2 regions of the Desulforamulus hydrothermalis Lam5 genome follow, and region 1 is predicted to be linked to the other one. Evidence: a T-box and tRNA genes for the amino acid it is inferred to sense, from the RefSeq annotation. Region 1 holds a T-box; the other holds one or more tRNA genes.
What was found. A T-box is a leader RNA that pairs with one kind of tRNA and senses whether it is charged. The one in region 1 lies ahead of pheS (phenylalanine--tRNA ligase subunit alpha), so its partner is inferred to be a tRNA-Phe.
Positions count from the first base shown of each region.

Region 1 (14,785 bases):
GGGGCGTTTTGGCAGCAGTGTCGCCCGGACTCTGGCCAAAATGGGTTATGAGGTTTTGGCCTTGGATAACAGCGAAGAACGTGTTAATGACATTATTGAAGATGTAACCCATGGAATACAGATAGATGCTCTGGACGAACATGCCCTGAAGGCGGTTGGTATCCGCAATTTTGATGTGGTGGTGGTGGCTATTGGTCAGGATGTACAGGCCAGCATACTGGCCACTGTAATATTGAAAGAAATGGGTGTAAAATATGTGGTGGCTAAGGCACAAAACAAACTGCATGGCAAGGTATTGCAACGCATAGGGGCAGACAAGGTGGTTTTTCCGGAACGGGATATGGGTGTTAAGCTGGCCCATGCCTTGGTTTCCAAAAATGTGATGGAACAGATTTCCTTGTCGGCCGATTACAGCCTGGTGGAGATGCTGGCGCCTGCACAGTTTGTGAATAAAACCCTGGCCCAGTCTGAAGCCAGAAACAGATACGGGGTAAGTATACTGGCTATCCGGCGCGGTGACCAAATGATTATTTCCCCCGGTGCTAACCAGGTGATTCAAAGCGGGGATGTACTGGTTGTAATTGGCAAAACAGAAAAACTACAACTTTTTGAAACGGTAGAGATATGATGCTTACTTCAGCCCAAAATCCGAAAATCAAGTACATACGCAAATTATCCCAACGGGCCTTCCGGCAAAAAGAGAAAAAATTTGTGGTTGAGGGTATCCGTTTGGTGGAGGAAGCGCTGCACAGTGACTGGCGCACCGAGTGTTTTGTATATACTGCCCAGGCTGTTCAGTCACCACGGGGGGCTCATTTGCTGGCTAAAGCGTCACAAAGGGGAGCCCAGCTGTTTGAGGTGACAGAAAGTATAATGGCTGATCTGGCGGCCACCGAAACCCCTCAAGGGGTACTGGCGGTGCTCTGGCAGCCTGATTACCGGCTGCCGGATTTACTGGCAGCAGCCCGGCCGTCACTGGTGGTAACGGTGGACGGGGTGCAGGATCCGGGCAATCTGGGTACCATCATCCGTTCCGCGGATGCGGCCGGTGCCGATGGGGTGGTTTTACTGAAAGGAACGGTAGATCTTTATAATCCGAAAACCCTGCGGGCCACCATGGGGTCTTTGTTCCACCTGCCGGTGGTAACCGCAGCAGATGTTAAGGTTACTCTGGACTGCCTGGCAGCCGCCGGCATTACTTTAGTGGTGGGAGATCCGGCGGGCGGGCAACCGATTTTTCAGGCTGACCTCACCGGGCCGCTGGCTCTGGTAGTGGGTAACGAAGGTTCCGGACCACAGCCGGCCGTTTATGAATACCGGCATCGGAAAGTAACCATTCCGATGCCCGGGCAGGCGGAATCTCTCAATGTGGCCATTGCCACTGCCATCATGCTGTACGAAGTTGTCAGACAGAGGACATAAAATTCAGTAAACTTCCTTGTTTTGCAAAAACCCTTATGATATAATCAATGTCGAAAGGTCCCCAAAAAAGCATGAAAGGTTGTGGTTACATGCTGCTAACCGCCGAATTTTTTTGGAGGCTGTTCGAAGCAACCGGTTCTGTAAATGCCTATATGATTTACAGAAGATTGCTTTTACATTAAATATGGTCTAAGGGTTATGACGGGGAGAAGTACGTGGATTTTTTCTTTGCAGGGAGAGAGGGTCGTGACTGAAAGCCCTCTTAAAGAAACTCTTCGGAAAGTTCGCCCCTGAGCTGCCATCTGAACGCGTGATTTTTATGCCAGTAGGGTGTGCCGGTTTCTTCTACCGTTATCAGAAGTGGATAACTTATTAGTTTATCCTCTGAGTGGTTCTTTACGGTTTTGTAGGAACAATTTTGGGTGGTACCACGGAGATATTCCGTCCCTGCTTTCAGGGGCGGTTTTTATTTTATGATAGATTATACAGGAGGTTGTTATGGAACAGAGGCTAAGAGAATTGGCTCAAGAGGCTTTACGGGCTCTCGAAGGGGCTAATACGCCGGAAGAACTTAATCATATCCGGGTGCACTACCTGGGTAAAAAAGGTGAAGTTACACAAGTTTTGAGAGGCATGGGTGCTTTGCCTGCCGAGGAGCGCCCCCGCATCGGTCAGGTTGCCAATGAAGTAAGGGAACAGATTGAAACAGCCCTGGCAGCCAGGAATCAACATGTGAAAGAAGCCCAAAGGTCTCTCCGGTTGGCAGCCGAAACCCTGGATGTTTCCCTGCCGGGCGTCCGGTTTGACCTGGGCAAATTGCACCCGCTGACCCAGGTGCTAAGGGAAATTGAAACAATTTTCCTGGGGTTGGGTTTTCAAATTGCAGAAGGCCCGGAAATTGAACTGGATTACTATAATTTTGAGGCTCTTAATTTGCCTAAAGACCATCCTGCCAGAGATATGCAGGACACCTTTTTCATTAATCCCGAGGTATTATTGCGTACCCACACCTCCCCGGTGCAGGTGAGAACCATGGAAAAAACCGTACCGCATGTACCGGTGAAAGTTATTTGCCCGGGTCGGGTTTACCGGCGGGATGATGACGCTACCCATTCACCCATGTTTCACCAGGTGGAGGGCTTGGTGGTTGATAAGCAGATTACCTTTGCAGATTTGAAGGGTGTACTGGCTACCTTTGCCCGGCAGATGTTCGGGCCGGCTACCCGTACCCGATTGCGCCCCAGCTATTTTCCCTTTACCGAACCAAGCGCCGAGGTGGATATTTCCTGCTTTAACTGCCAAGGCAGCGGCTGCCGGGTTTGCAAAGGCAGCGGCTGGCTGGAGATTTTGGGCTCCGGCATGGTGCATCCCAGGGTGCTGGAAATGTCCGGTTACAATCCGGAGGAAGTTACCGGCTTTGCCTTTGGTATGGGGGTTGAACGGATTGCCATGCTAAAATACGGTATTGACGATCTCCGTTTGCTGTTTGATAATGACATTCGTTTTCTGGAACAATTTTAAGTTAGCTGTCGGGAGGTCATAGAAGATGCGAGTTTCCTACCAATGGTTGCGAGAATATGTAGATGTTGATATAAGTCCCCGGGAACTGGCCGAGCGGCTGACGCTGGCCGGGCTGGCAGTGGATGCCGTGGATGAACCGGGGGCAGGCATCGAAAAAGTAGTCACCGGCCGTATTTTAAAAATTGAAAAGCACCCCAACGCCGATAAGCTGGTGGTGTGTACCGTTGATGTGGGCCAGGGGGAACCCCTGCAAATTGTCACCGGGGCCACCAACGTCCGTGCGGGGCACGTGGTGCCGGTGGCGCTGGAAGGGGCCAAACTGGCCGGCGGCCTGCAGATTAAGCGGTCTAAATTAAGAGGCGTTGAGTCCAGGGGGATGTTGTGTTCCGGTCAGGAGTTGGGCATGGAAACTAAGCTGCTGACGCCGGAAATGGCCCACGGAGTACTTATTTTACCTGAAAATGTGGCTGTCGGGGTTGACGCCAGAGAAGTGCTGGGTCTTAACGATGCTGTACTGGAACTGGATCTTACCCCCAACCGGGGTGATGCACTGAGCATGGTGGGGGTAGCCCGGGAAGTGGCAGCCTTGCTCAATAAAGAATTAAAAATGCCAAATCCTCAACCGGCTGAGAGCGAAGAAAAAATAGATCGCCAGGTTAGAGTGGATATTCAGGCGCCCGATTTATGTCGCCGTTATGTGGCCAGGTTAATTAAAGGAATTAAGATCGGTCCTTCCCCCATGTGGCTGCAAAACCGGCTGCGGGCAGCGGGTGTCCGCCCCATTAATAATGTGGTGGATGTGACCAACTATGTTATGCTGGAATTGGGGCAACCGTTGCATGCTTTTGATTATGATAAGATTAATAACGGTCACATAATTGTTCGCCGGGCAGCGGAAGGGGAAAAAACAGTTTCCCTGGACGGCGTAGAACGCACTCTGAGTGCTGATATGTTGGTTATTGCGGATGCCGCGGGGCCGGTGGCGGTGGCAGGTGTCATGGGGGGCCAAGACAGCGAGGTAACCGAAGCTACGGTAAATGTCTTAATTGAATCGGCTTACTTCCATCCCACCTGCGTGCGTCGCACCTCAAAGGGCCTGGGATTGCGCTCGGAATCTTCTTTGCGATTTGAAAAAGGTGTTGATATTAACGGCTGCCTGAAGGCGGCGGAGCGCGCCGTGGAATTAATCCGGCAATTGGCCGGCGGTACTGTGGTGGCGGGTGTGGTAGATAATTTTCCCCGGCCTGTCACTGAGAAAACCGTCTCTTTGCGTCCTTGGCGGGTTAACCGGGTGCTGGGAGTAGATATTCCCAGGCAAGATATCGTAGATATTATGCAGCGTTTGCAATTCAGGGTGCAGGAGCAGGGCGATGACTTACTGGTTACCGTTCCCACCTGCCGGCCGGATATTACCGGTGAATGGGATCTGGTAGAGGAAGTGGCCCGTATCTACGGCTTTGACCGGATTCCTGAAACCCTGCCCTTCGGAGCTTCTACCCAGGGCAGGCGGACACCGGAACAGCAGTTGCTGTGGGAGATCAGGGATGTCATGACCGCCTGCGGTTTTTATGAAACCGTTACCTATAGTTTTGTTCACCCCCGCATTTTTGATTTAATGAATTTACCGGCGGACAGCCCTTTCCGCAACGCTGTCAGGCTGCAGAACCCTCTCAGCGAAGAACAGTCGGTGATGCGTACCGTGCTGGTGCCCAGTTTGTTGGAAGTGTTGCAACGCAATTTGCACCGCCAGGTGCAGTACGGTGCTTTGTTTGAAATTGCGCGGGTCTTTTATCCGGTAGAGGGTCAGGCGTTGCCGGAGGAAGTACCGGTGTTAGCTGCGGTGGCCGTTGGCCAGCGGCCTCGAACCTGGAACCAGCCGGCTTTGCCCATGGATTTCTTCTTTATGAAGGGAGTGGCGGAACAATTATTGGCTTCTCTGGGCTTTACCGAAACAGTATTTGCCCGTCACCAGGACCCCAGCTTCCACCCCGGCAGGTGTGCCCGTATTGAAATAAACGGTCAACTGCTGGGTGTTGTGGGTGAGCTTCACCCGGACGTTATTGAAAATTACGAGCTGTCCCAGCGGGCTGTGGCACTGAAGCTGGATTTGCGGCAGCTGATTCTGGTTAAGCGTCCAATTAAGCAGTACCGGGGTTTACCTAAATTTCCCTTGGTGGAACGGGATTTAGCGGTTTTGGTAAAACAGGAAGTGTTGGCTGCCGAGTTGTTGTCTGTCATTAAAAAAGCCGGGGGCAACCTGCTCAAACATGCGGATATTTTTGACGTTTACCAGGGCTCCCAGGTACCGGAGGGTTACAAAAGTGTAGCCATCAGCATGGTATTCCAGGCCCCCGACCGAACCCTCACCGACGAAGAAATCAATGACAAGATGCAGCGCATTACCAATTCCCTGACGGCCCAAACAGGGGCGGTGTTAAGACAGTAAAACACAGGCCTTCACTCCGTTGTCGGTTTCAACAGGTTTGCCGGTCCGCTTGGGCCGGCGCCTGTCCGGATTTTACTAATTTGCCTGGATAATTGTAATAAATGCAGGATTTTGCAGGTTGACAGCGAATTAACAAACAGCAAAGGTTGGGGGAGGTACGTTTCATGTCCGATGTTACTAACAGGGTGGAGGTCGAGATCTTTGGTGAGTACTACACCTTAAAGGGCAATGAATCCCCGGAATACATGATTAAAGTGGCACAAATTGTTGATAAAAAAATGTATGAAATAAGCCAGCGCAATACCAGGCTGTCTGCTAATAAACTGGCTGTATTAACCGCTGTTAACCTGGTGGATGAACTGCTTAAATTGCAGGAGCAGTACAATAACCTGCTGCAAATGATGGATCCTGCCAATGATAACTCCGGCAACTCATGAGCAATCATGAGTTTTATTTTTCATGAACAGTCTTTTTATAAGATAACGTTAATTTGTAAAATATATAATTATTACAAAAACGGAGCGGTGTCCATGCAAAATTTTGAGATTGCCTGGATTTTCAGCGAGCTGGCTGATTTGCTGGAAATCAAAGGCGAGGATTTTTTTAAAGTGCGGGCTTACCGGCGGGCGGCCAAGGCACTGGCTCGTCTGGAGCAGCCGGTGCAGGAATTATACCGGAGCGGCAAGCTTTCCCAGGTGCCGGGCATCGGCAAGGCCATAGCAGCTAAAATAAAAGAAATTATTGAAACAGGAAAACTGGCCAAACACCAGGAACTTCTAAAGGAGATTCCGGCCGGTGTGTTGGCTGTTAGGCAGCTGCCCGGGATCGGGGCCGGGCGGGCCAGGGCCTTGTTTAAAGAATTGGCAATTACCGACTTGACTGAGCTGGAACAAGCCGCCAAGGAACGCAAGGTGCGTTCCTTAAAAGGATTTAGCGCCAAGCTGGAATCAGATATTCTGCATGGCATTGAAATGATGCGTAACCGCCAGAACAGTATCCGGCTGTCGGTAGCCCGGGAATTGGCGGCTGAATTAAAGGAATTCATTAAACTGTTACCGGGCGTTAAGGCGGTGTCTGAGGCCGGCAGTACCCGCCGCTGGCGAGATACAGTAGGTGATCTGGATCTGGTGGTTGCGGCCGACGATCCGGCAACAGTGCTGCATGCCATGGCCGCCTATCCCAGGGTGAAAGAAGTGGTGCGGCAAGAGAGTCAGCGCATGGTTGTTAATACCTGGTGGGGGCTGGCAGTGGACCTGCAGGTGGCAGACCCGGCGGCCTACATAACCACTTTGCACCGTAATACGGGTTGTAAAGCCCATTATGCCAAATTGCAGGAAATTGCCCAACAACAAGGCTTGCACCTGAACCACCGGGGTTTGTTTAACCAGGCCGGGCAACACCTGCCCATACAACATGAACAAGACATTTATGAAACCCTGCAAATGACATATATACCGCCGGAACTGCGGGAGGACAGGGGTGAAGTAGAGGCGGCCCGGGCCGGCCGGCTGCCCGCTGTTATTGAACTGGGTGATATTAAAGGGGATTTGCATATTCACACCACCTGGAGTGACTCGGCTTTGCAACTGGCGGATGTGGTACAGCTTTGCCGCCGAAAGGGCTATGCCTATGCGGCCATTACCGACCATTCCCGTTCCCTCAAGATTGCCAGGGGCTTGGAAATAGAACGGCTGCAGGAACAGCACCGGCTTATCCGGGAAATGAATGAACAAATGGAAGATTTTACCCTGCTCACAGGGGTGGAGGCAGACATCCTGCCCAACGGTGAGTTAGATTACCCGGATGAAATATTAGAAACTATGGATGTGGTAATTGCTTCGGTACACACCGGTTTTAAGCAGAGCAAGCAAGAGATCACCCGCCGGATTATGCGGGCCATGGAAAATGAACATGTGGATATTATTGCCCACATGACCGGCCGCATTTTAGGCCGCAGGGAACCCTATGAGGTGGATATGGAAGCTCTTATTGAAACAGCAGCAAAGACAAAAACCGCCCTGGAGATTAATGCTTCTCCCGACCGGCTGGATATTAATGAAATATATGCCCGCAAAGCCAGGGATGCCGGTGTAAAAATCTGCATCAACACAGATGCCCATGATGCCAAAAGGCTGGATGAAATGCCCTACGGGGTGGCGGTGGCTCGCCGGGCCTGGCTGGAACCGGGCGACGTTATCAATACACTGGATCTTCCTTCCCTGCGGGAGGTGCTGCGGTAATGTATCAACCGCTGCCCGAAGCGTTTTATGCCCGGGATACTGTTTTGGTGGCCAGAGAATTACTGGGCGCTTTACTGGTGCATATTAATGATGAAGGAATTACGGTTGGCAAAATAGTGGAGACCGAGGCTTATTTGCAGGGCGATCCGGCCTGCCATGCTGCCAGGGGTATGACGCCCCGTAACAGTGTTATGTTTGGCCCGCCGGGCCGTGCTTATGTTTATTTTACCTATGGCCTGCATTATTGCTTTAATGTGGTAACTGCTGCCGCAGGGATAGGTGAAGCGGTGCTGATCCGGGCAGTAGAGCCCCTGGCAGGTATACACTTGATGAAAAAACGACGGGGCAGGGAACGGTTGACTGAACTGTGTGCCGGTCCCGCCCGGCTGGTACAGGCCTTTGGCATCACCAAACAACATAATAATACAGATCTTACCAACGGCCCGTTATTTATTGCCGCTGCGGCGGCACCACCCCCGCAGATTCACGTTACCACCCGTATCGGCATAAAAGAAGGGGCAGATTTACCATTACGTTTTTATATTAAAGGAAATAAATTTATTTCCAAGAAGTAAAAGACAGTAAATCAGACTTTAGACAAAGGTTGAAACAAGTGAGGCGGTTTTATGATCCCCTGTCGGTGGTAGACCGGAGCCAAAGGGGATCATAAACCACCGATAATGTTTGTCGACACTCTGAGTAAATAATTTTTAGAGAGGGGAAATTATCGGATGAAATTAAAAGAAATCTACGACTTAATTATTAAAATGGGTATTGAATACGATCCCCGGGGCAGCGAGACGGTACAAAAGCAGTTGGCCAAAGAGAAAAAGAAAATCGAAGACCTAAAGGAAGAAGAAAGAAAAGAGGTCGACCCGGATCGTTTATTTAACCCGTATACCGACACCCGGGTGCTTTATGGTGACCCGGAACGGCCAATAAAACGCATTTTGGCAGGCATTGACATGGAGGTGGGCGAGGTGCTGCTGGCCGACCGGCTGGCTGAGAAGGGCCGCCCGGTTGATTTAATCATGGCCCATCACCCGGAAGGCAAGGCAACTGCCGGCTTGTATGATGTTATGCACCTGCAGGAGGATTTGCTGGCCCAGCTGGGTGTTCCCATTAATGTAGCCGAGGGAATTATGGCCGGGCGGATTGGTGAAGTGCGCCGGGGTCTGATGCCGTTAAACCACAACCGGGCGGTGGATGCAGCCAAATTGCTGGATATCCCCCTGATGTGCTGCCATACCCCTGCGGATAATATGGTAACCGAATACGTACAAAAGAAAATTGATCAAAGCAACTGCGAAACACTGGGCGATATTATCAAAGTATTAAAGGAAATTCCCGAGTATGCAGAGGCTGTGAAAACCGGGGCCGGTCCTACTGTTGTAGTGGGTTCCAAAGAACGTCGGGCCGGCAAGGTGTTTGTTGATATGACAGGCGGTACCAGCGGTTCCGAGGATGCCTATGCCAAACTGGCTGCCGCCGGGGTGGGTACCGTCGTGGTAATGCATATCAGTGAAAAACACCGGAAAGAGGCAGAGAAAAATCACGTCAATGTAATCATTGCCGGCCACATGGCCAGTGATTCCCTGGGCATGAATCTGATTCTTGATGAAATTGCCAAACAGGGTGTGGAAATCCTGACTTGTTCAGGTTTAATCAGGGTGCAAAGATAATTCCGGATAGGAGGCTACCCCATGAACCATAGACCCGAGCTGCTGGCCCCGGCGGGTAGCTGGGAAGCGTTGGTGGCGGCTGTGCAAAACGGGGCGGATGCCGTTTACCTGGGCGGCAAACTATTTAATGCCAGGCAATCAGCCCAAAACTTTGACAACCATGAACTGACCCGGGCGGTAGAGTACGCTCATATTCGTGGGGTTAAGATTTATGTTACGGTAAATATATTACTGGCGGATGAAGAGCTGGAGGAAGCCCTGGGCTTCCTCCGCTTCCTGCATAACGCAGGCGTGGATGCCGTTATTTTACAAGATTTGGGACTGGCCAGTCTGGCCCGAGAAGTGATACCTGAACTGTCCCTGCATGCCAGTACCCAGATGACTGTACATAACATACCCGGCGTACGTTTGCTGCAGCAGGCGGGTTTTGAACGCATAGTGTTAGCCAGAGAACTAAGCCTGGCAGAAATTACTGATATTAAACAGGCCACCGGGGCAGATCTGGAAGTTTTTATTCATGGTGCCCTGTGTATCTGTTATTCCGGCCAGTGCCTGATGTCCAGCCTGATTGGCGGCCGCAGCGGCAATCGCGGCAAGTGCGCCCAGCCCTGCCGGCTGCAGTACCAATTAGTGGACGAAAAAGGCAGGCGGCTGGCGGATCCGGGCCGGGTGGGAGAGTACCTGCTAAGCCCCCGGGATATTAATACCAGCCATCTTATCCCGCAGTTAATCGAGGCCGGGGTTAACTCCTTTAAGATTGAAGGACGTATGAAACGTCCGGAGTATGTGGCTACGGTAGTTCGTGTATACCGTAAAATAATTGACCGGGCTTTAAAAAACCCGGCTGACTTCCGGGTAACGGCTGATGAAGCCAGGGAATTGGCACAAATTTTTAATCGTGATTTTACCCCCGGCTATTTGCTTGGCAACCCGGGCAGCGATTTAATGAGTTTCAAACGACCCAACAACCGTGGCATAAGGTTGGGCAGGGTAAAAGGCTTTAACCAGGACAATAAAACGGTGGAAATTTTGCTGGAGGAACCACTGCAAGTGGGGGACGGGATAGAAGTTTGGGTGAGTGAAGGAGGCCGCCGCGGTATAGAGGTTAACAGCATTTTGTTGCAAAACCGGCCGGTTGATTTTGCTCCCGCCGGCACTCTGGTGGGTTTAACGATACCGGGCAAAATTAAACCAGGCGACCGGGTTTTTAAAACCCACGATGCAGCGTTGATGGAAAGGGCCAGGGAAAGTTTTGCCTCAGCCCGGGAGATTAGAAAAATTCCTCTGCAATTTTATGTGCGGGCCCGTTTGGGGGAACCTTTATACCTGCGGGTAACTGACAACCAAGGGTTTACCGCCGAGGGTTTAAGCAGTGAAGCATGCCAGCAGGCTCGTAACCGACCGTTAACCTTTGCTTATTTAAAGGAACAACTGGACCGGCTGGGCAATACTCCCTTTGCCCTGGCCGACTTGCAGGCTGACCTGGCAGAACAGGTTATCTTGCCGGTAAAGGAAATAAATGAGCTGCGGCGCCGGGTGCTGGCTGACCTGGCTCAAAAGCGAGCAGCGGCCTGGCAGCCATCCGGGCCGGCGGAGCATGTTTATCAACAGCGTGTGCAGACGGCCCTGCGCAAGATCCGGACGCACCGGCCGGCCCCACGGGAACCGCTGCTGGCGGTTAATGTAACAGACATTACCTCCTTACAGGCGGCAGTCAGCTACGGGGCGGATATTGTATACTTTGGCGGCGAAAGTTATCACTCTAAAGGAATTATCACCCCCAGTGATTTGCAGCAGGGGGCCGAATTTTGCCGTAAAAACGGTGTATCTCTGGTGCTTAATTCGCCGCGCATTTTGCATGACCGGGAGTTGCCAAACTATCTCAGTTTACTGCAACATGTTAATGACCTGGCCATAGACGGCATTTTGGCGGGCAATTTGGGTTTGTTGCAAATTATCCGGGATTATACCGACAAACCGGTGATCGGAGACTTCCCCCTTAATATTTTTAATAGCGCCGGCATCCACTTTTTAAAGGAACAAGGAGTTGCCAGGGCGGTGCTGTCGCCGGAATTAAATATTAAACAACTGCAGGATCTGGCTGCTGTCAGCCCACTGCCTGCGGAAGTTCTGGTGCAGGGGGCGCTGCCCCTGATGAGCTCCCGGTACTGCCCGCTGGGCAGCGTGTTGGGCAATTTTGCTACCGGCAAAACATGCACTCGTCCTTGTAGGGGCCGAGAATACGGCTTAAAGGATCGGCTGGGGTTGATCTTTCCCCTTGAAGTGGATCGCTACTGCCGCATGCATTTATTTAACGCCAAAGATTTGTGTGTTATTGAAGACCTGCCTTTGCTGTTGGATGCCGGAATTGCCGTGCTGCGCATAGAAGCCAAAAAGGAAAATCATGCATATGTGGCAAGGGCGGTTAACCATTACCGCCAAGCTATCAACAGATACCGTCATGGCATAAGGGATCAGCGGAAGGACAGGGAAGCCAAGGAAGATTTAGAACGGCTGAGTAAGGCCGGCCTTACCAAGGGACATTATTTCAGGGGAGTTATTTAAGGGAGTTTTTATTATGGAACGAACTATTAAACGGTTGGAATTTGATAAAGTGCTGGAACAACTGGCAGCTTGTGCCCAGTCTGAACCGGCACGGGAAAAAATTAAAGACCTGGTTCCCGGTAGCGACCCGGCTTTGATTAAGCGCCGGCTGGCAGAAACCAGCGAGGGCAGGGAGTTGCTGCGGTTAGACCCGCTGGCCGAGTTGTCCGGCTGGCATGATATTCGGGATGCCCTCGCCAGGGTCTCCCGTTACGCTGTATTGGCAGCGGAGGAATTATTGGCCGTGGGGGAAACCCTGGCGGCTTCCCGCCGGATTAAGAAGTTTTTTAACGAAAAGAGCCACCGCTATCCGCTGTTATCTGAAATTGCAGCATCATTAACGCAGCAGCCGCAGTTGGAAAAAGATATTTTACGGGCTATTTTACCCGGGGGAGAAATAGCGGATCATGCTTCGCCTCAATTACTGCAAATCAGGCGAGGTATCCTACGGGCCCAAAACCGTATCAGGGAACGGGTAGAAAGCATTATCCGGGCGCCGGAAAATCAAAAATACTTGCAGGAACCAATTGTTACGGTCCGCCAGGATCGCTATGTGATACCGGTTAAACAGGAATACCGCAATCAAATTCCTGGCATTGTGCATGATCAATCTGCCAGTGGCGCCACCCTGTTTGTGGAACCGCTGGCCGTGGTAGATGCCAATAACGAAGTACGCCGTTTAATGGCGGCAGAAAAACAAGAAATACAAAGAATCCTGGCGGAACTGTCCCAGGGCGTCAGTGCGGTTGCCCAGGAACTTTCCCTGGCTTTACAGGCACTGGCTGAGCTGGACTACATAATGGCAAGAGCCCGCTACAGCCTTAAGTTAAAGGCCTGGAGCCCCCAGATAACAGAAGGTTCACCATATATTTATATTAAACAGGGGCGCCATCCCCTGTTGCCCGGCGATGCGGTACCGGCCACCATAGAGTTGGGCAAAAACTTTAAAACCCTGGTTATTACCGGACCCAACACAGGAGGTAAAACTGTTACCTTAAAAACGGTGGGCCTGTTTGCCTTGATGACCCAGGCAGGGCTGCATATCCCGGCGGAAGCGGGGACGACCATGGGCGTTTATAAAAAAATATTTGCTGATATCGGTGATGAGCAAAGCATTGAGCAATCTCTCAGCACTTTTTCTTCCCATATGACTAATATTGTGCATATTTTGCAGCAGGTCGACGAGGATTCCCTGGTATTGTTAGACGAGCTGGGAGCGGGTACCGACCCCACCGAGGGGGCGGCCCTGGCCCGGGCCATCCTGGAAGAACTGCATAACCGGGGGGCCTGTACCATTGCCACCACCCATTACAGTGAGTTAAAAAATTATGCTTATACAACGCCCGGGGTGGAGAATGCCAGTGTGGAGTTTGATGCAGAGACCCTGCGCCCCACCTACCGCCTGTTGATCGGCCGCCCCGGCCGCAGCAATGCCTTTGAAATTTCTGCCAGGTTGGGTTTGCGGCCGGATATTGTTAACCGGGCCAGACAGTTTCTCACCACAGAACAGGTGCAGGTGGCCGAATTAATTAATAAGCTGGAAAAAACCCAGCAGGCAGCGGAAAAAGACCGGGCAGCAGCAGCAGCGCTGCGGCGGGAAAGTGAGCAGCTGCAGGAAGAATACCGTCGCCTGGCGGAGGAGTTAAGGACTAAGAAAGAGGAGATTTTAGCCCGGGCCCATGAAGAAGCCGGCAGTTTTGTACGCCGGGCCCGCCTGGAAGCGGAGGAAGCCGTGAAAGAACTGCGAGCCAGGCTGGCGGAGGAAAATACTAAAAACCGGGAAGAAGCCATCCAGCAGGCCCGCAGTAAATTGCAGCAGGTGACCAATAAAGTAACAACCGGCGCACCGCAGCCTGCCGCTGCCGGTGAGGTGCCCGACCAGGTGAAGCCGGGGGAGGAGGTATTTCTTCCCAAGTACAACCAGAAGGCCTATGTACTTAGCGTGTCGGGGGAAAATGTTCAGGTACAGGCAGGTATTTTAAAGATGGTTGTGCCTGTTCAAGAGCTGCGGCGGGTTAATACACCCCGGGTTACCACCGGTGAAAGCAAGGTGGGAAAGGTGTTGACAGACAAGGCGTTAACAGTCAGCACCAGCTTGGATTTAAGAGGCATGACCGGTGATGAAGCCTGGCCGGAAATTGAAAAATACCTGGACGATGCCTTTCTGGCCGGCCTCAACAGCGTTATTTTAATTCACGGCAAAGGTACCGGGGCCCTGCGAGCGGCGGTACACCGTGAATTAAAAAGCCATCCCCGGGTCAAGTCCTTCCGGCTGGGGGAAGCAGGAGAAGGCGGTGCCGGAGCCACAGTGGTATATCTCAAGTAACAATTAAACTGTCAATAACCCTGCATTTGGGCAGGGTTATTGACAGTAGACCAAAGGTCTGGGACCGGCCTGTAAGGCCTGGTCCTTTTTTATCTTTTGCTTATTATTAAATATTTTTTTCAGGTTAATTACAAAAAGATAAAATTTTAAGGCAATGCCAATACTGCCGGTTATTTATATGTATACTTTTGACAAAGGGGGGATTTGAGGGAAAGTGTAAAAAAAGCGGGCTTGCGCAGGATAAACTTTAATTAAATTGAGGTGAGGCTTATGACGGAAGTATTGCTGGCCAGGTGGCAGTTTGGCATTACTTCGGTGTACCATTTTTTATTTGTTCCGCTGACATTGGGTTTGTCTGTTTTGGTGGCCGTTATGCACACCATGTATGTCAAAACGGATAATGAAGTTTATAAAAAAATGACCAAATTTTGGGGCAAGCTGTTTTTGATTAATTTTGCCATGGGTGTGGTTACCGGCATTGTGCAGGAATTTCATTTTGGCATGAACTGGTCAGAATATTCTCGGTTTGTGGGTGACATTTTTG
Region 1 covers NZ_CAOS01000003.1:199,475-214,259, reverse strand. The annotation lists gene DESHY_RS02120 (potassium channel family protein) at 1-628, shown strand, start outside; gene DESHY_RS02115 (TrmH family RNA methyltransferase) at 628-1,422, shown strand; T-box leader at 1,612-1,874, shown strand; gene pheS (phenylalanine--tRNA ligase subunit alpha) at 1,921-2,943, shown strand; gene pheT (phenylalanine--tRNA ligase subunit beta) at 2,969-5,389, shown strand; gene zapA (cell division protein ZapA) at 5,554-5,826, shown strand; gene polX (DNA polymerase/3'-5' exonuclease PolX) at 5,920-7,629, shown strand; gene DESHY_RS02090 (DNA-3-methyladenine glycosylase) at 7,629-8,204, shown strand; gene DESHY_RS02085 (Nif3-like dinuclear metal center hexameric protein) at 8,361-9,311, shown strand; gene DESHY_RS02080 (U32 family peptidase) at 9,333-11,876, shown strand; gene DESHY_RS02075 (endonuclease MutS2) at 11,890-14,241, shown strand; gene DESHY_RS02070 (cytochrome ubiquinol oxidase subunit I) at 14,512-14,785, shown strand, end outside.

Region 2 (14,785 bases), on a different contig from region 1:
CCGCGATCTCCTGCGTGACAGGCAGGCATGTTAGGCCTCTACACCACAGCTCCGCAATTGCTGGAGCGGAAGACGGGATTCGAACCCGCGACCCTCGCCTTGGCAAGGCGATGCTCTACCACTGAGCCACTTCCGCAAAACGTCAACCGACGGTTAATAATATACCACAGATAAGGAAGATAAGTCAATATCTAAATTGTAGCGTACTTAATCGCCATATTTACGGTTAAAGCCGATTATTATGGCAACCAGTGCCGCTGTAACAGCAATAAACATAATAAAAAGTTGGGTTCGTGGCAAACTGCTGTAAAATGACAATAATGCTTCCACTTTATCACTCTCCTGATATCCAGTATACCATAACCAATAATTGCTAAAAACAGCATAACAGCAGATTATTGCATCAAAAAATTAACTTAATTTTTAATATTTGGAAGGATTTTCCTTTATGGCCTAGAAATATTATTAAAAAACAACCTGGGAGGTATAACTGTGTTTAGTGAATACCGGCAAATTGTAAATAAAATAAATGGCCTGGATAAACCACTGGCGTCACTGACCAGATCGCAAAGAAACGAACTGTTAAACCTTACTATTCGCCAGGAAGAGCTGGAAAAACAGATCGGCGACGCAGTTCGTCAAAGTTTCAAAGAGCTGCAAGAAGGTCTCGACCTGGTGGCTGAATGGGTGCGTTTAATGCAAGAAGAAGCCATTAAAGCTCTGGGGATTGAAGGAACACCCGAAGAAGTGCTGGCACTGGAAGAAACCCTTGCCCAGGCCGGTTCACTTAACGCCCAGATTGCAGCATTAACCCTGGCTGATTATTCCCCCGGCAATCAAATAAAAGCAGACAACCCGCCGGCTAACTCTAATTTTGCAGCCGAGCAGCCACACCCTGTCAATAATAAAGAACAGATAAAATCTTCTCTGCCTATGGTAGTTTCTGCTATTGATATGGATGATTCTGAGCCGGAACAAGTTATTAATAAAGTTTTAGCAGAAATCAGCGAATCTGTGGTAGCCGCTGCCCCCGCCTATTTACCGGAAGTGTTTAACCAACCCCGCATTACCAGTCAAAAAAATCGACCGGCTAAAAAGAAAAAACGATAAAATATTTTAAAGATTAATCCGGCAGGTATCTGGCAAAATACCTGCAGCATCGCTTCTTAGTAAGCAAAAAGCAATCGTGGCAGCGTCCATACAAATAACGTAGAATCAGGAAGGGGTACGGCCCCCGGTTGAACGCATATGAACCGCCGTCAAGATTTGACAACCAGGTCGGCAATACTGTTAAAAGCAATAATAAACAAAATAAGTCACCTGTTTACCGGCAGGTGACTTATCTTTCCCTATGGAGGCGGCACCCAGATTTGAACTGGGGAATGGAGGATTTGCAGTCCTCTGCCTTACCACTTGGCTATGCCGCCAGATAAAATGGAGCGGAAGACGGGATTCGAACCCGCGACCCTCGCCTTGGCAAGGCGATGCTCTACCACTGAGCCACTTCCGCACTAAATGCTGAAATATGGTGCCTCGAGCCGGAATCGAACCAGCGACACGCGGATTTTCAGTCCGCTGCTCTACCAACTGAGCTATCGAGGCACTGTTGGCAATTATGAATTTTAGCATAAGTTTTACCCTCTGGCAAGAGGTAATTGCAATTTTTATATGAATTTATAAACCGGTGCTGCCAAAGCCACTTTTACCCCTGGCCGTTTCACTTAATTCCTCGCACTCAACCAGTTCAATATCCGGCAGGGTTTGAATAACCGCCTGGGCAATTCGCTCACCAGAACGGAAGGATACTTTATATTCTCCTGCATTATGCAGCAGCACCATAACTTCGCCCCGGTAATCTGAGTCCACCACACCAACAGCATTACTCAAGGTAAGCCCGTGATTTTTTGCCAAGCCGCTACGCGGGAATATAAACATGGCGTATCCCGCCGGAATTTCAAAAGCCAACCCTGTCCGCACCGCCTTATGTTCCCCCGGCTCAAGTGAAAAATCTTCAACAGTATGCAAATCAAAGCCGGCACTTTCAGGGGTGGCCCGCTTAGGAAGTTCCGCATTTTCGTGAACTCTCTTAACTTTAATTAAACTGTTTTTAAACACAAACCAGTTACAACGCCTAAAGGGGTACAGTGCTTCATCCCTGGGAATCTTTATTTCTTGTTTTTCACATTTATAATCCCCGCGAATAATTTCAACACCGTACCGACAACGGTTACAGGTTTCCAGCATGCTGCTAACACCCCTAAAAGTATATAATTTGTGATTATTATCACTTCGACACACCATATCCGCTTTCCCTGCTACTGCTTTATTTTTTTTGTCATTTTTTTGACAAGCATTTAATTTTATTAAAAATATATTGACAGCGTAATTATTATTAATTATATTAGAATAAGTCAACATGATCATTCAGAAGGAGGTAATATATTTATGAAAAAAAACTTACTGTTGTTTAGTCGTTACCGAAAACAAGCCTTAACGTGGTTTATTTTGCCCGCAGTAATTGTTGCCGGCTGGCTTTACCCACCGGCCGGTTTTCTGCTGCTGTTATGTATGTTTGGGGCGGTAGGCTTATCATTCTTCAGCGGCCGTTCCTGGTGCGACTGGATGTGTCCGCGCGGTGCCTTTTTTGACTTGTTGTTTCAAAACCCGCAGCAAACCAAACCCGTTCCTGCCTGGCTGCGCTCCAAGAAGCTGAAGGTGTTTATGCTGGGTTTGATTATTGTAGTCCTGGGAAGCCAGCTGTATTTGTCCTGGGGTGATTTATATGGTATGGGCTTAGCCTTTGTACGCCTGCTCACCTTAACCACCCTGGCAGGTATTGTTCTGGCGGTAAAAGTTCACCCCAGAGGGTGGTGTCATATTTGCCCGATGGGTACCATGGCCGGCTGGTTTGGCCAAGGCAAGCGCCCTCTGTTTATTGGCGAAAAGTGCACCGGCTGCGGTCTTTGTGCCAAAGCCTGTCCCATGGGTCTAACCCCTCACCTGGACAAACAAACCGGCCTTTTCCTTGATGCTGATTGCATCAAATGCGGCAGCTGCACCGCCGTTTGCCCGCGTAATGCCTTAAGTTTCAACGAAACAGCAGTGTCACACAAAGCAGCCTAATAAGCCGACCTTTGATCCCCACCTGAAACGCTAACAAAGTTTGCAAAAATAAACCCGTATCACTATTAAAGTGGTACGGGTTTATGTTTATCCCTTGATTGTCCTGCATCAAAAAACCCCATGCAAACCAGCATGGGGTTTTCTTACTGGAGGCGGCACCCAGATTTGAACTGGGGAATGGAGGATTTGCAGTCCTCTGCCTTACCACTTGGCTATGCCGCCATATAAAATGGAGCGGAAGACGGGATTCGAACCCGCGACCCTCGCCTTGGCAAGGCGATGCTCTACCACTGAGCCACTTCCGCACTAACTACTGAAATATGGTGCCTCGAGCCGGAATCGAACCAGCGACACGCGGATTTTCAGTCCGCTGCTCTACCAACTGAGCTATCGAGGCAAATAACTGGCGGAGCTGACGGGAGTCGAACCCGCGATCTCCTGCGTGACAGGCAGGCATGTTAGGCCTCTACACCACAGCTCCATGTCAGTTTCGCCACTGACAATGATAAGTATACAAAAACTGACTACGGAAGTCAAATATATTTTTTGCGTTTCTTTAGGAAATTTTAACCGCCGCTTTACTTAACTTTGCTTCTCCGGTTTGCCAAAGGCTAAGATTGCTTCTCTTACCAGTTTGGCACCCAGTATGGCAGTCCGCTCCGAATGGTCGTAGGCCGGACTGATTTCAACCAGATCAAATCCTACCACCCGGAGATCCCGTAAAGCGTAAAGGGCTTCCAGTATTTCCGCAGCCGAACATCCCCCCGGCTCAGGCGTTCCGGTACCCGGGGCAAAGGCCGGATCTACCACGTCGATATCCAGGGTAATATGCACCGGATGTCCTGCCAGCTCAGGCAGCACCTGCTTTAATGGTTCCAATACCTTCCCCACAAACATATGGGTATTTTGTTTGGCATATACAAACTCATCCCTGGTGCCTGAGCGAATGCCAAATTGATAAATATTTTTTCCTCCTACCAAATCTGCAGCCCGCCGTATTACTGACGCATGAGAAAGGGCTTGACCCATGTAATCCTCACGCAAGTCGGCATGAGCGTCGAAATGCAGGATTTTAAGTCCGGGATATTTGGCTGCTACCTGCTCTATTACCGGTAAGCTGATTAAGTGTTCCCCGCCCAATACCAAAGGGAATTTGTCATCCTTCAGAATACCGTTTACCACCTGTCCAATACGACGCAAGCTTTCTGTGACATGTCCGAAAGGAAGAGAAACATCGCCGGCATCATAATAATTATAATCTGCCAGATCCCTGTCCAGCATAACGCTGTATTCTTCCAGACCTACTGACACCTGGCGAATGGCCTGGGGACCTTGGCGGGTCCCCGGCCGAAAACTGACAGTAAAATCCATTGGTGCTCCTACCAAAACAACCCCGGCATTCCGGTAATCACGGGAAGCCCCCAGAAAACCGCTGCCGGCATCCAGAAGGTTAAACATGGTTTAATCTCCTAATTATTTATTATTTATTAATTAATTCTTGCACAAAATTAGGCAATATAAAGGCTGCTTTGTGAATGCCGTGGTTATAGTAACGGGTGGGATAAACAGGCCGACTGTTTAAATCCGCTGTTTCCGGATCATATTTTTTGGATCCCATGGTAAAACTCCAGCAACCGCCCGGATAGGTAGGAATAAAAGCTAAATAGAGCTTGGTAATGGGATAAAGTGACCGAATATCCTTTTGCACCTTGGGTATCAGTTCTTCATTATAATAAGGCGACTCAGTCTGTGCTACAAAAATACCGTCCTCTTTAAGGGCCTGGTAACAACTTTTGTAAAAATCACCCTCAAACAACCCGACAGCCGGGCCAATGGGGTCAGTGGAGTCAACGATAATAATGTCAAATTCATTCTGGTGCTCTTTCACATATTTTATGCCGTCTTCATAATGCACTTCTACCTTGGGATCGTCCAAAGCACCGGCTATTTCCGGCAGGTACTCTTTGCTGGTTTCCACCACCCGGCGATCAATCTCAACCAGTACAGCCTTTTCTACGCTGGGGTGCTTAATAATTTCCCGGATGGCACCGCCGTCACCACCACCGATAACCAGTACCTTTTTCGGGTTGGGATGGGTATTTAATGCCACATGACTGATCATTTCATGGTAAACAAACTCATCCTTAATATTGGTCATGATAATGTTGTCCAGCCACAGCATGCGGCCATACAGGGGGGTATCCACTATGGCCAGATGCTGAAATTCTGTTTGTTCTTCATGCAGTACCTTGCTTACCTCTACACTTAAAGCAAGGCCGGGAACAATCCCTCTTTCTGTATACCATAATTCCATGAATGCCAAGCCTCCTTAATTTTAAGTACCTTTTAATACCAGAGGGGAACTGCCGCCAGTGCGCAACCAATCTTTTCAACCTTGTGTTCCGTGGAAGCAAGCTTAATTTCTTTCAGTTCCATGCCGCGTGTTTCAAAAGCTTCCTTAACCATGTTGGTAATGGCTTGCTCTGCTTCTTGCTTACTGCATTTTCCGGAAAACTCCATAATAACACCAAAGGTATCGCTTGAGTTAATGCCTACACCTACACAGGCAGAAATGACTTCTCCGGGTACATCGCTGACAATATAACCATAGGCTGTGGGAACCAGGGAACCGGGAGGCAGTATCAGACCGGGGTCGTGTTGGCAGCCCGGAGGCAGAATGCTGGACACCCTTAACAGGTTGACGTTGCCTATACGAGCTTTTAATAAAGCATTGTCAAATGCCGTTAACTTGCTTCTGCCCTCAGAAGACGCAGCTGTAACGAAATATTTCTTAGGGGTCGGTAGCATTCACAGTTCTCCTTCCATTTTTGTTGTTTTAAATCATTTTCTCTAAACACAAAACATATTATACGAAAACTCCATGGAAAAATAAACTGTTTTTTGCCAGATTAAAAATTTTATTACAATGTTCGTTACAACCTGCCAAATTTACCAAAATAGCAACCGAAAGCTGCCGGCACCTTAACTCTGCGGTTTTAGGCCCTCATAAATTTGTTTATACACCAGGGCATCTGCTGCCTGGGTGCCGGCAGACTCACAGATGATTACCGGCTGCATTTGCCGCTCCCAAATTAACTCGGCCAACGGCGCAAAATCCGGCCCGTACAGATGACTTTCCTGCAACGTCCAGTGCTTTTTTTCACCTGCCTTGGTGTATTCCACCGGGCTAAAATGAATATGCAAACCTTTAACCGTTTCTTCGCCCAGCACCCGGGCAATTTCATCCAAAACCCGGGCGTAGTCCTCCTTATTTTTCAGCCCTCCCTGGGTTACTGCGTTTAAATGTCCAAAATCAACACAGGGCACCACCTGGCGGCCCATTTTGCATAGTTCCAGTATTTCCTCCAGGGAACCAATTTGATTAATTTTCCCCATGGTTTCCGGAGCCAGCAGTATATCATCCAACCCTAACCGAGCTGCTTCCTCTAAAATTTCCTCAAACAATGCTTTGGCTCGCCCAAAGGTTTGCCGCCTGTCTGCGCCGGGTCCGCCCCCGGGATGAAACACCACGGTAGTGGCTCCCATCCAGCGGGCTGCCCGCAGCGAGTCCAGTATATAGCCCTTAGTTTTTAACTTTTTTTCAGGTTCCTGGGTACTCAAATTAATGTAATACGGCGCATGGATAGACAGCGCTACCCCATGCCGCCGGGCCCTTTCCCCCAGTTCCCTGGCACGTTCTTCTTTGATTTTTACCCCACGACTGCATTGATATTCATAAGCGGTTAAACCCATGGCCGCTAACCACCCGGGCATGTCCAGGGAACTTTTATAACCTTGGGCATAAAATGCATCAGGTGCTCCGGCACTGCCAAATTTAACAGACATAAAATTCCCCTTTCATATTTTAAATAACCTTGGAGGTATTTACATTTTTTGGAAGAATGATTATTTAATACTATTTACATGCGGAGGTATTGGTTATGCGCAGCAGGCTTTATCGAACAGCCTTTTTATTGTTATTTTTAAGTTTGCTTGCACTGCTGGTTAACAAGGAAATCCCGGTTTCGGCTCCCCCACAAGTAACTGCCTTACCCGATAACAGCCTCACTTATGAGGTGGCCGAGCCGATTAAAAGCCTTGATCCGGCAGCTGCCAACAATCTATCCGAAGCAAAGGTGCTCAGCCATATTTTTGAAGGGTTAGTTCGTTTTCAAGGAAATTCCGCCCGGATCGAACCCTGCTTGGCTACCCACTGGCAGATTTCGCCGGACGGGCGCCGCTGGATCTTTTATTTAAGACAAGGCGTGTATTTCCACGACACCACCCCTTTAAATGCCGAGGCTGTAAAATTTTCTGTTGAAAGACAGTTGCCGCCTAATAAAAAAGATTACATGACCTACGGCAGCTTTGCTTTCGGCATGGTGGAATCGGTTGAGATCGTTGATGATTACACCGTTGCTTTTAACCTGCGTGCTCCCTACGCCCCTTTACTGCGTAATCTGGCCATGCCCTGGGCAGCACCGGTGGTAAGCCCGTCAGCTGTCAAAAAGTTTGGTCATGATTTTGCCAAAAATCCGGTGGGCACCGGCCCTTACCGCTTGTCTGAGTGGCGTAACGGAACTCCGGTTTTAAAGGCAAACGAACGTTACTGGGGAAACCGCCCCCGCATTTCCTATCTGGCTTTTCGTCCTGCCGACCATGAGCAGCGTTTAATTGATTTAAACAGCAGCCATTGCGGCGTTGCTGATCTGTTGCCCAGCCAGAAAGAACATCTAAAGCAAGACCACATATCTTTGATTTGCAGCCCTACGGCATCCCTGGGCTATCTGGGCATGTTTAACAACCGGCCGCCCTTTAATAATCATCTTGTACGTCGGGCAGTTTGTATGGCCGTTGATCGGGAAGCCGTTGCCTCAGCCATGTTTGCCGATTCTTCGCTGGCTGCCAACAGCATTTTGCCGCCGGCCCTGCCCGGCCATTATAAAGATTTAACGCCCTACTCAGGCGGAGCTGCCAGGGCCAAAAGTTTGCTTAAAACCTGCGGCTATCCGGACGGCATATCCGTTACTCTCATCACCTATCAATCGGAAAGACCTTACAATCCGTTGGGAGGTGAGGCTTTGGCCAACCTGATAAAAAAACAGTTGGCACCGGCCAACATCAGGGTGACCGTAAAAGCCTATCCCTGGCATGAATTTAAATCGGCCCTCAAAAGGCAGGAAGGAGATGCCTATTTGTTTGGCTGGGTAGGTGACAACCTGGACCCGGATAACTTTTTATTTACCCTGTTGTCATCGGATGCTGTGCCGCAAACCAATCTTTCTTTTTACAAAAACAGCGAAGTTGATCGATTAATCGCTGCTGCCCAGCAGGAATACGACGAGAAAACCAGACAAAGATTATATTACCATGCTCAGCAAATTATTTTACAGGAAACCCCGCTGGTTTTTCTTAATTATGGCCAAAGTTGTCTGGGCGTCACCAAAAACCTGCAGGGTGTAGAAGTAAACCCTTACGGCATACCTTTATTTTTTCATGCTTTTATTAAACACTGATGTATATGTTTAAATTTTTGGCAAAGAATATAATTGTGCATTGGAAACTGCAATATCTACAGGAGGTCATGCCATTTGAACCAGAGTATCATGCAGCTCCAACAAAAAATTGCTCACCTGCGCAATGATATTAACCAAATTGAACAAATCTGCAAGCAACTGCAGCAGCAGGAACAGCAAAACAGTCAGCAATTGCAGCAAATAGCCCAGCGGGAAGCCAATGCTGTCCAGCAGCTGCAGCAAGTGGCTCAAACAGCACACCATATGGGACAGGAAGTCAGCCAAATAACCACCCAGAGTTATCAGACTCCTCAATATGTCCCATACACAGCCCAGTTTACTGCCCCCGGGCAGTTCAGCCAGGGTCAGCAAACGGGCGGCTACGGCAACCCAAGTCAGCTCTTGGCCCAGCAGCAAACCGGCCAACACCTAAGCACCTATGGCCTGAGCTCGGCCCAGGCAGCTTACCTCAGCGGCCAGCCGGGATTAATGGCACAAACTGCTCAACCCTTCCCATATCAACAGCAGTATCAGCAGTATCAGCAATCTCAGTAAATTTTTTAAGCATAAGGCCTGTTTTAGGCCGTCAGACTGTAGACAAAGGCTGCAAAACAAAGTGAGGTTGTTTTATGATCCCCTGTCGGCGACTTGTCGAAGCACCGGTCACAGCACTTGATGAGCGAAAGGAGCCATTGGGGGGCGCCCACAGGATGTGGGCGCCAGCCGAACCGGGCCAGGATGGCCCGGTTGAGGCGACCCCAAGGGCGACCGGAGCGAATCATAGTGCTGTCGGTGCGTAGACCGGAGCCAAAGGGGATCATAAACCACCGCTAATGTTTGTCGACACTCTGAAGGCCTGTTTTAGGCCTTATTATTTTGGGCTGTATCAAATTAGAATACTTTTACAAAACCACAAAAGATTAGACAATATTTCCCCCTTAACAGAAGCATTGCAGCAGTTTTATAATTATCATACATATTACGGTAATTATTTACAGGGGGTGTAAATTTTGGCAAAAGTGCTTAAAGAAGGAGCTGCCTACAATCAGAGGGACGTTATCGATATGCTGGTGGAGTTTTCAGCCTTTAAAGACAGGGTAGAAAAAAAATTTAAAGAAGTTGCTAAAGAACTGGAAGGCAAACCCAATGAACATGACCTCTGGGTAAGCCTTTACTTGATCTCCAGCGATTATGCCGACGATCAATCGTCCCGCCGCAAAGCGGTGGTAGACCCCATTCAAAAAATTTCTTAAAAAATTATTCTCGGGTATTAAACTCAAGGAGCTCTTTCCTGGGCCGGGCTTTTCCTCTCAAGCTGCCCGGGAACCGGCTGCCTTGGTTTTTTTTATGCCGGCTCCAGGGCAAAAAAGGCTTTGCCGTCCTCAATTTGTATATCACGCAGCCGCCAGCCCATTAACAGTCCTACAGGGTAAGTTAATCCTTCTTTACCTGAAATCAATTCTACCAGTTCCTTATCAAAGACCACTTCCCCCACCCGGATGGACTTGATTTTATAACATACTTTATCATTATCAATAACTTTAAGCTCACCGGCAATCGTAAAAGGGGTTTGATCTTGGTTAGTTCCTTTTATAATAAACAACTGATCAGATAAACAAATTTCTGCCGGTTGGTTTAAACCTGTCCCGGCAAACAACAATTTTGACAAGGTTTGTTCACTGTATTCGGCTTTGACTCCGGCACCCAGCCACTGCATGCGGTCAGGGCGGTATTTATGCCAGGGAGCATTTTTAAACCTGTCCAGTATAGTTTCCAGAGGCTTCAGGGTTGTATGCAAACCATCCACCACTGCCAGCACTTTTTCTTGGTGCTTCCCCAGCTCCTGCCTGGTATCCGACAGCAAATGCTGCCTGGTTAACTGCAGCAATTTGGCTTGTTCCAGCATCCCGGCCAGTTCCCTTTGCCTGTCTGCCAGCTTTTTCTCCAGTTGATCCAGGGCCGCCGTCCGCTGTTTTACTTCTTCCACCGCCGCCAGGGTTTGCTGAAAATCCGCCATGCCCCGTGATACCAATACCCCTACCAGGGCTAACCTGTTAAAAAAATCTCCTGTATTGACAGCACCCAAAAGCATAAAAATAAAGTTGGTACGCCCTTCTATATAAAAATACCTCAGCCACAGGCCTAATTTTTTACGGCACTGCCGCAACCGCTCTTGAGCCCCGTCAAGCTGCCGCCTGGCCGCCGGTATAGTTGATCTTACCTGCAACAACTCGGCTTGCAGTCGGCTGTATGCCGTATTCAACCTGTCCAGAGCCAACTCTGTCTTAACCAGTTCAGCTATTATCTGTTGTTCTCTATGTTTTAACATCTGATGCTGCTTTAATACCTCTGCCGTGCTTGCCGAAGCAGCAGCAGAAAAAAAAGATTGCCAAAACAAAAGGGGTATTAAAAGAAAAATAAAATACCTGCCAACTTTCATACACCCCTCTCCTTTCACTCTCATTCTAAATCACAAGCCGACCATTGACAATGCAGTTTCACCCAAGTTTCTTTAAAATTAAATTTACCAACCGTTATGTTACTCAATTCTTTATCTAGATGTATAATTCAAACCAAGGCTTTGCAACTTTAAGTTAAATATTAAGTTATTAAATCTCAATCAAAAACACAATAATATAATTGACATTTTCTGTTAATAGAAGTATAATCATCAAAAAACAGGAGGTATGCTAAATGCCCTTTGAAGTATATTATCCTCGTTCAGAAAATTTTGTTTCCGTATCGAAAAATCACATTACCTTAAACAGAAACCTTGCATCAAAGCTTAATGCCGATCATGTTGAGCTTGCATATGACAGAGAAAAGAAAATTATTCGCATTACGGCAGCAGCACAAGACAGCGGCCTGGTATTAAATAAAACCCGCATTGGTGCCAAAGGTTTCCTACAGTATTTTGCTATTGAAAGCAGAGGGAAATTTCCGGCTACTTTTGCCGAGTCCGAAAAAAGCATATATATTCAACTATAATAACTCTCCAACACAATACAAAACCCGTATCACTTTGATACGGGTTAAACTGTAGACAAAGGTTGTGAAACAAAGTGAGGTGCTTTTATGATCCCCTGTCGGCGACTTGTCGAAGCACCGGTAACAGCACTTGATGAGCGAAAGGAGCCCTTGGGGTGGCGCCCACAGGACGTGGGCGCCACCCCAAGGGCCACCGGAGCGAATCATAGTGCTGTCGGTGCGTAGACCGGAGCCAAAGGGGATCATAAACCACCGATAATGTTTGGCGACACTCTGACCCGTATCACTTTGATACGGGTTAATTACTGCTTTTTTACAGCAAGCAGGCACTCATTTATTGATTACACAGGCAGCCCTTTTCAAATTCCTCTTTTTTCAGGTAAACAACATCCTCTATGGCGTATTTGCGAAAGGTACGGTCCATTTCCACCTCGTATCGGTGACCGTAAACAATACCTTTGGCAACTGCTTTATCTTCAAAGCAAAGGGTATAAAGATCTCCTTGCTTCAAGACCCGGCAGGGAATATGATATGTTTGCGAAAACTTAACCGCTGCAGGCAGCGCCCGTTCAAATTCATCGGGTTCCATAGTGAAGGCCGGATACAGATAAGATCGCACTTTTGTCAGAACTCCTTTCTTAACATGCTTACCCTATGTTTATTCAACAAAGAGTTGTTTTGACCTTCATGCAAATGGTGGTAAGAATGTCATTAACCAGGAACCGTCTTTACTCACAATGATCCGCTTCTTCCCATAACTTTGTATCCGGCAGCTCAACCGTAGCCTTGCGGTTTAATATTTCTCCCATCCCGTCAGCTATAATTCGATAACCCCGTTCCCCCTCATCGACCACCTGCAGTTCAATCTTCTTTTCAACATCACGGGGACTTTCCAGGTAACGAATCACCAGGTACACCCGGAAGATTTCCGGGCTGCCGCCTTCAGAACGGATTCGCTGCACCTTGAGTCCGGCAACTTGAGAAACAATTTCCGTTAAGCAGGCACGCTGTTGTTCGGTGGGATGATGCAGTGTTTTGAGTGCCAGTGCAACATCCTCCTGATCCAAAGCAGTAATGAATACCTCAATTACTTCCTGGGGTCCCATAGCGCTAATAATTTGTTTAAACCTGCCGGCGGCCTTCCACACCATCATTTGATGGGCCAGGTTTTCCTGACCGGACTGATGTACCTTGCTGTCCCGAAAGTGTATGCAAAAATGGCCGTTAAAATTATTGCCCCTGATGGCGCCTGAGCCATGGGGCATACCATTCATCGAAGCAGCAATACGCCGGCCGCCGACTTCTACCACTACCGCTTTGCGTTTCCAGCTCCACTTGCCATCGTAAATTACCTTCATAACCGCCGTATCCTTGGCGGTAAGCGGCTGCACATCCGCATGGTAAGTGCCGCCACGACGTTGTACGCGAAAACTCAAGCCGGTATCCACATCTACCACTGTGGCATTGGTGTACCGGCGGAAAATCTGATCTACCTCATCCCAGCTCAAATACTCTCCCCGTTCAATCTCCGGCGGTTCGTTGTGGGGCTGTAAATTAATGCCGGGTTGTTTGATATTTTCCCATATCACGTTAACAATGGCAATGAAACACGCCAGCACCACCAGCAGTCTGACTAACTGACGCGGTTTGATGATGACAAACACAGAACTTTTCACCGACCCGCCCCCCAAAACTATCTAACACATAATATGGCAGGTCAGTGAGATTATGCAGATATTTTATTGTCTTTAACCGGGCTGCTTATTCCTTACAGTAAGCCCTGACGCCTGGCATAGTGATCAACCGGAATACCGCGACGGCACATCCAGTGATAGGTGGGACCGTTAATGACAACAGGAACTTTTTTCAGGTCCTGAACTGTCCTGGCTCCCAGCATCAGCATTAAACGACGGATTTCTTCAATGTATTTTTTCAGGTATTGGATCAGGCTCCGTTCAGATTCCTGAATTACTATTTCAAGCAGCGGACGCGCCATCCCCACTAAAAAACAACCCAAAACCAGCGCCTTGACGGAATCAATAGCGTTCCGGATACCACCGGAAGCTATTAGCTGAATATCATGATTCCCCTCTGCCAGTCCTTCCAGCAGACTGACCGCCGTCGGAATCCCCCAACTGTAAACCGCTTCTTTACCGGCTCGGGCCTGTTCGATGGCAATAAAATCGGTTCCCCCGGCCCCCCCGATATCAATATGGCGAACCCCCGCTTGAACAAGCCGCCGGATGGTTTCTTTGGGCATACCAAAGCCCACTTCCTTAACTATTACAGGAACTTCCAAGTTCTGTGCCAAGAGCCGGATATTTTCTAATACGCCCCTGAATTTTCTATCTCCCTCTTCCATGGCCAGTTCCTGAGGAGCATTCAGGTGCAGCTGGATGGCATCAGCCTTAATCATGTCTACTGCTTCTTTGGCCTCAGCTAAAGTGCAACCGGCACCCAAATTGGCCAGAATAACCCCATGCGGGTTAACTTCCCGTACCACGGTAAAGCTGGACCTGGTGGAGCAATCCTCCAGGGCCGCCCGCTGGGACCCCACCGCCAGTGCTACCCCCGCTGCGGCAGCTGCCGCAGCCAAGCTGCGGTTAATGCTTTCTAACTGTGGATGGCCGCCGGTCATAGCGTTAATTAAAAGAGGTGCTTTAAGCCTTTGACCCAAAAAAGCACAGGAAGTATCCACCTCATCCCAATTCAACTGCGGCAACGGGTTATGCAGCAGGGTTATATCACTGAACCCGGTGGCCCCTTCATTATTCTTTTGTCTTAAGGAAAACTCAATATGCTCTAATTTTCGGTTCAGCCGCAAATAGCAGCCCCCCTTATTTTTCTACGGATGCCAGTTTTTTGGCCCGGGCTCGTTCATTCTTGTCCAGTATTTTCTTTCGTATTCTCAAACTTTTAGGAGTCACTTCCAGCAATTCATCATCACTTAAATATTCCAGAGCCTCTTCCAAACTCATAAGGCGTGGTTCTTCCAGTTTTACAGTGGCCTCAGCGGTACTGGAACGGAAGTTGGTTAACTGTTTCTTCTTACAAACGTTTACTTCAATATCTTGTTCCCGCACATGCTCGCCCACCACCATGCCCTCATAAACCTTGGTGCCCGGGGTAACAAACAATGTCCCCCGATCCTGTGCCGA
Region 2 covers NZ_CAOS01000009.1:83,975-98,759, reverse strand. The annotation lists tRNA gene DESHY_RS07065 (tRNA-Asp) at 1-53, opposite strand, end outside; tRNA gene DESHY_RS07060 (tRNA-Gly) at 62-136, opposite strand; gene DESHY_RS14715 (hypothetical protein) at 208-330, opposite strand; gene DESHY_RS07055 (hypothetical protein) at 493-1,110, shown strand; tRNA gene DESHY_RS07050 (tRNA-Cys) at 1,353-1,427, opposite strand; tRNA gene DESHY_RS07045 (tRNA-Gly) at 1,436-1,510, opposite strand; tRNA gene DESHY_RS07040 (tRNA-Phe) at 1,527-1,602, opposite strand; gene dut (dUTP diphosphatase) at 1,675-2,244, opposite strand; gene DESHY_RS07030 (4Fe-4S binding protein) at 2,446-3,123, shown strand; tRNA gene DESHY_RS07025 (tRNA-Cys) at 3,271-3,345, opposite strand; tRNA gene DESHY_RS07020 (tRNA-Gly) at 3,354-3,428, opposite strand; tRNA gene DESHY_RS07015 (tRNA-Phe) at 3,445-3,520, opposite strand; tRNA gene DESHY_RS07010 (tRNA-Asp) at 3,528-3,604, opposite strand; gene speB (agmatinase) at 3,706-4,581, opposite strand; gene speE (polyamine aminopropyltransferase) at 4,604-5,437, opposite strand; gene DESHY_RS06995 (pyruvoyl-dependent arginine decarboxylase) at 5,470-5,931, opposite strand; gene DESHY_RS06990 (TIM barrel protein) at 6,106-6,969, opposite strand; gene DESHY_RS06985 (ABC transporter substrate-binding protein) at 7,065-8,639, shown strand; gene DESHY_RS13595 (hypothetical protein) at 8,715-9,194, shown strand; gene DESHY_RS14125 (hypothetical protein) at 9,218-9,460, opposite strand; gene DESHY_RS06975 (hypothetical protein) at 9,650-9,892, shown strand; gene DESHY_RS06970 (coiled-coil domain-containing protein) at 9,985-11,079, opposite strand; gene DESHY_RS06965 (hypothetical protein) at 11,334-11,627, shown strand; gene DESHY_RS14120 (hypothetical protein) at 11,622-11,873, opposite strand; gene DESHY_RS06960 (hypothetical protein) at 11,962-12,246, opposite strand; gene DESHY_RS06955 (hypothetical protein) at 12,356-13,303, opposite strand; gene fni (type 2 isopentenyl-diphosphate Delta-isomerase) at 13,396-14,451, opposite strand; gene typA (translational GTPase TypA) at 14,465-14,785, opposite strand, start outside.
Region 2: it has a tRNA-Phe gene. The T-box ahead of pheS (phenylalanine--tRNA ligase subunit alpha) is inferred to sense a tRNA for this amino acid. The anticodon was not compared.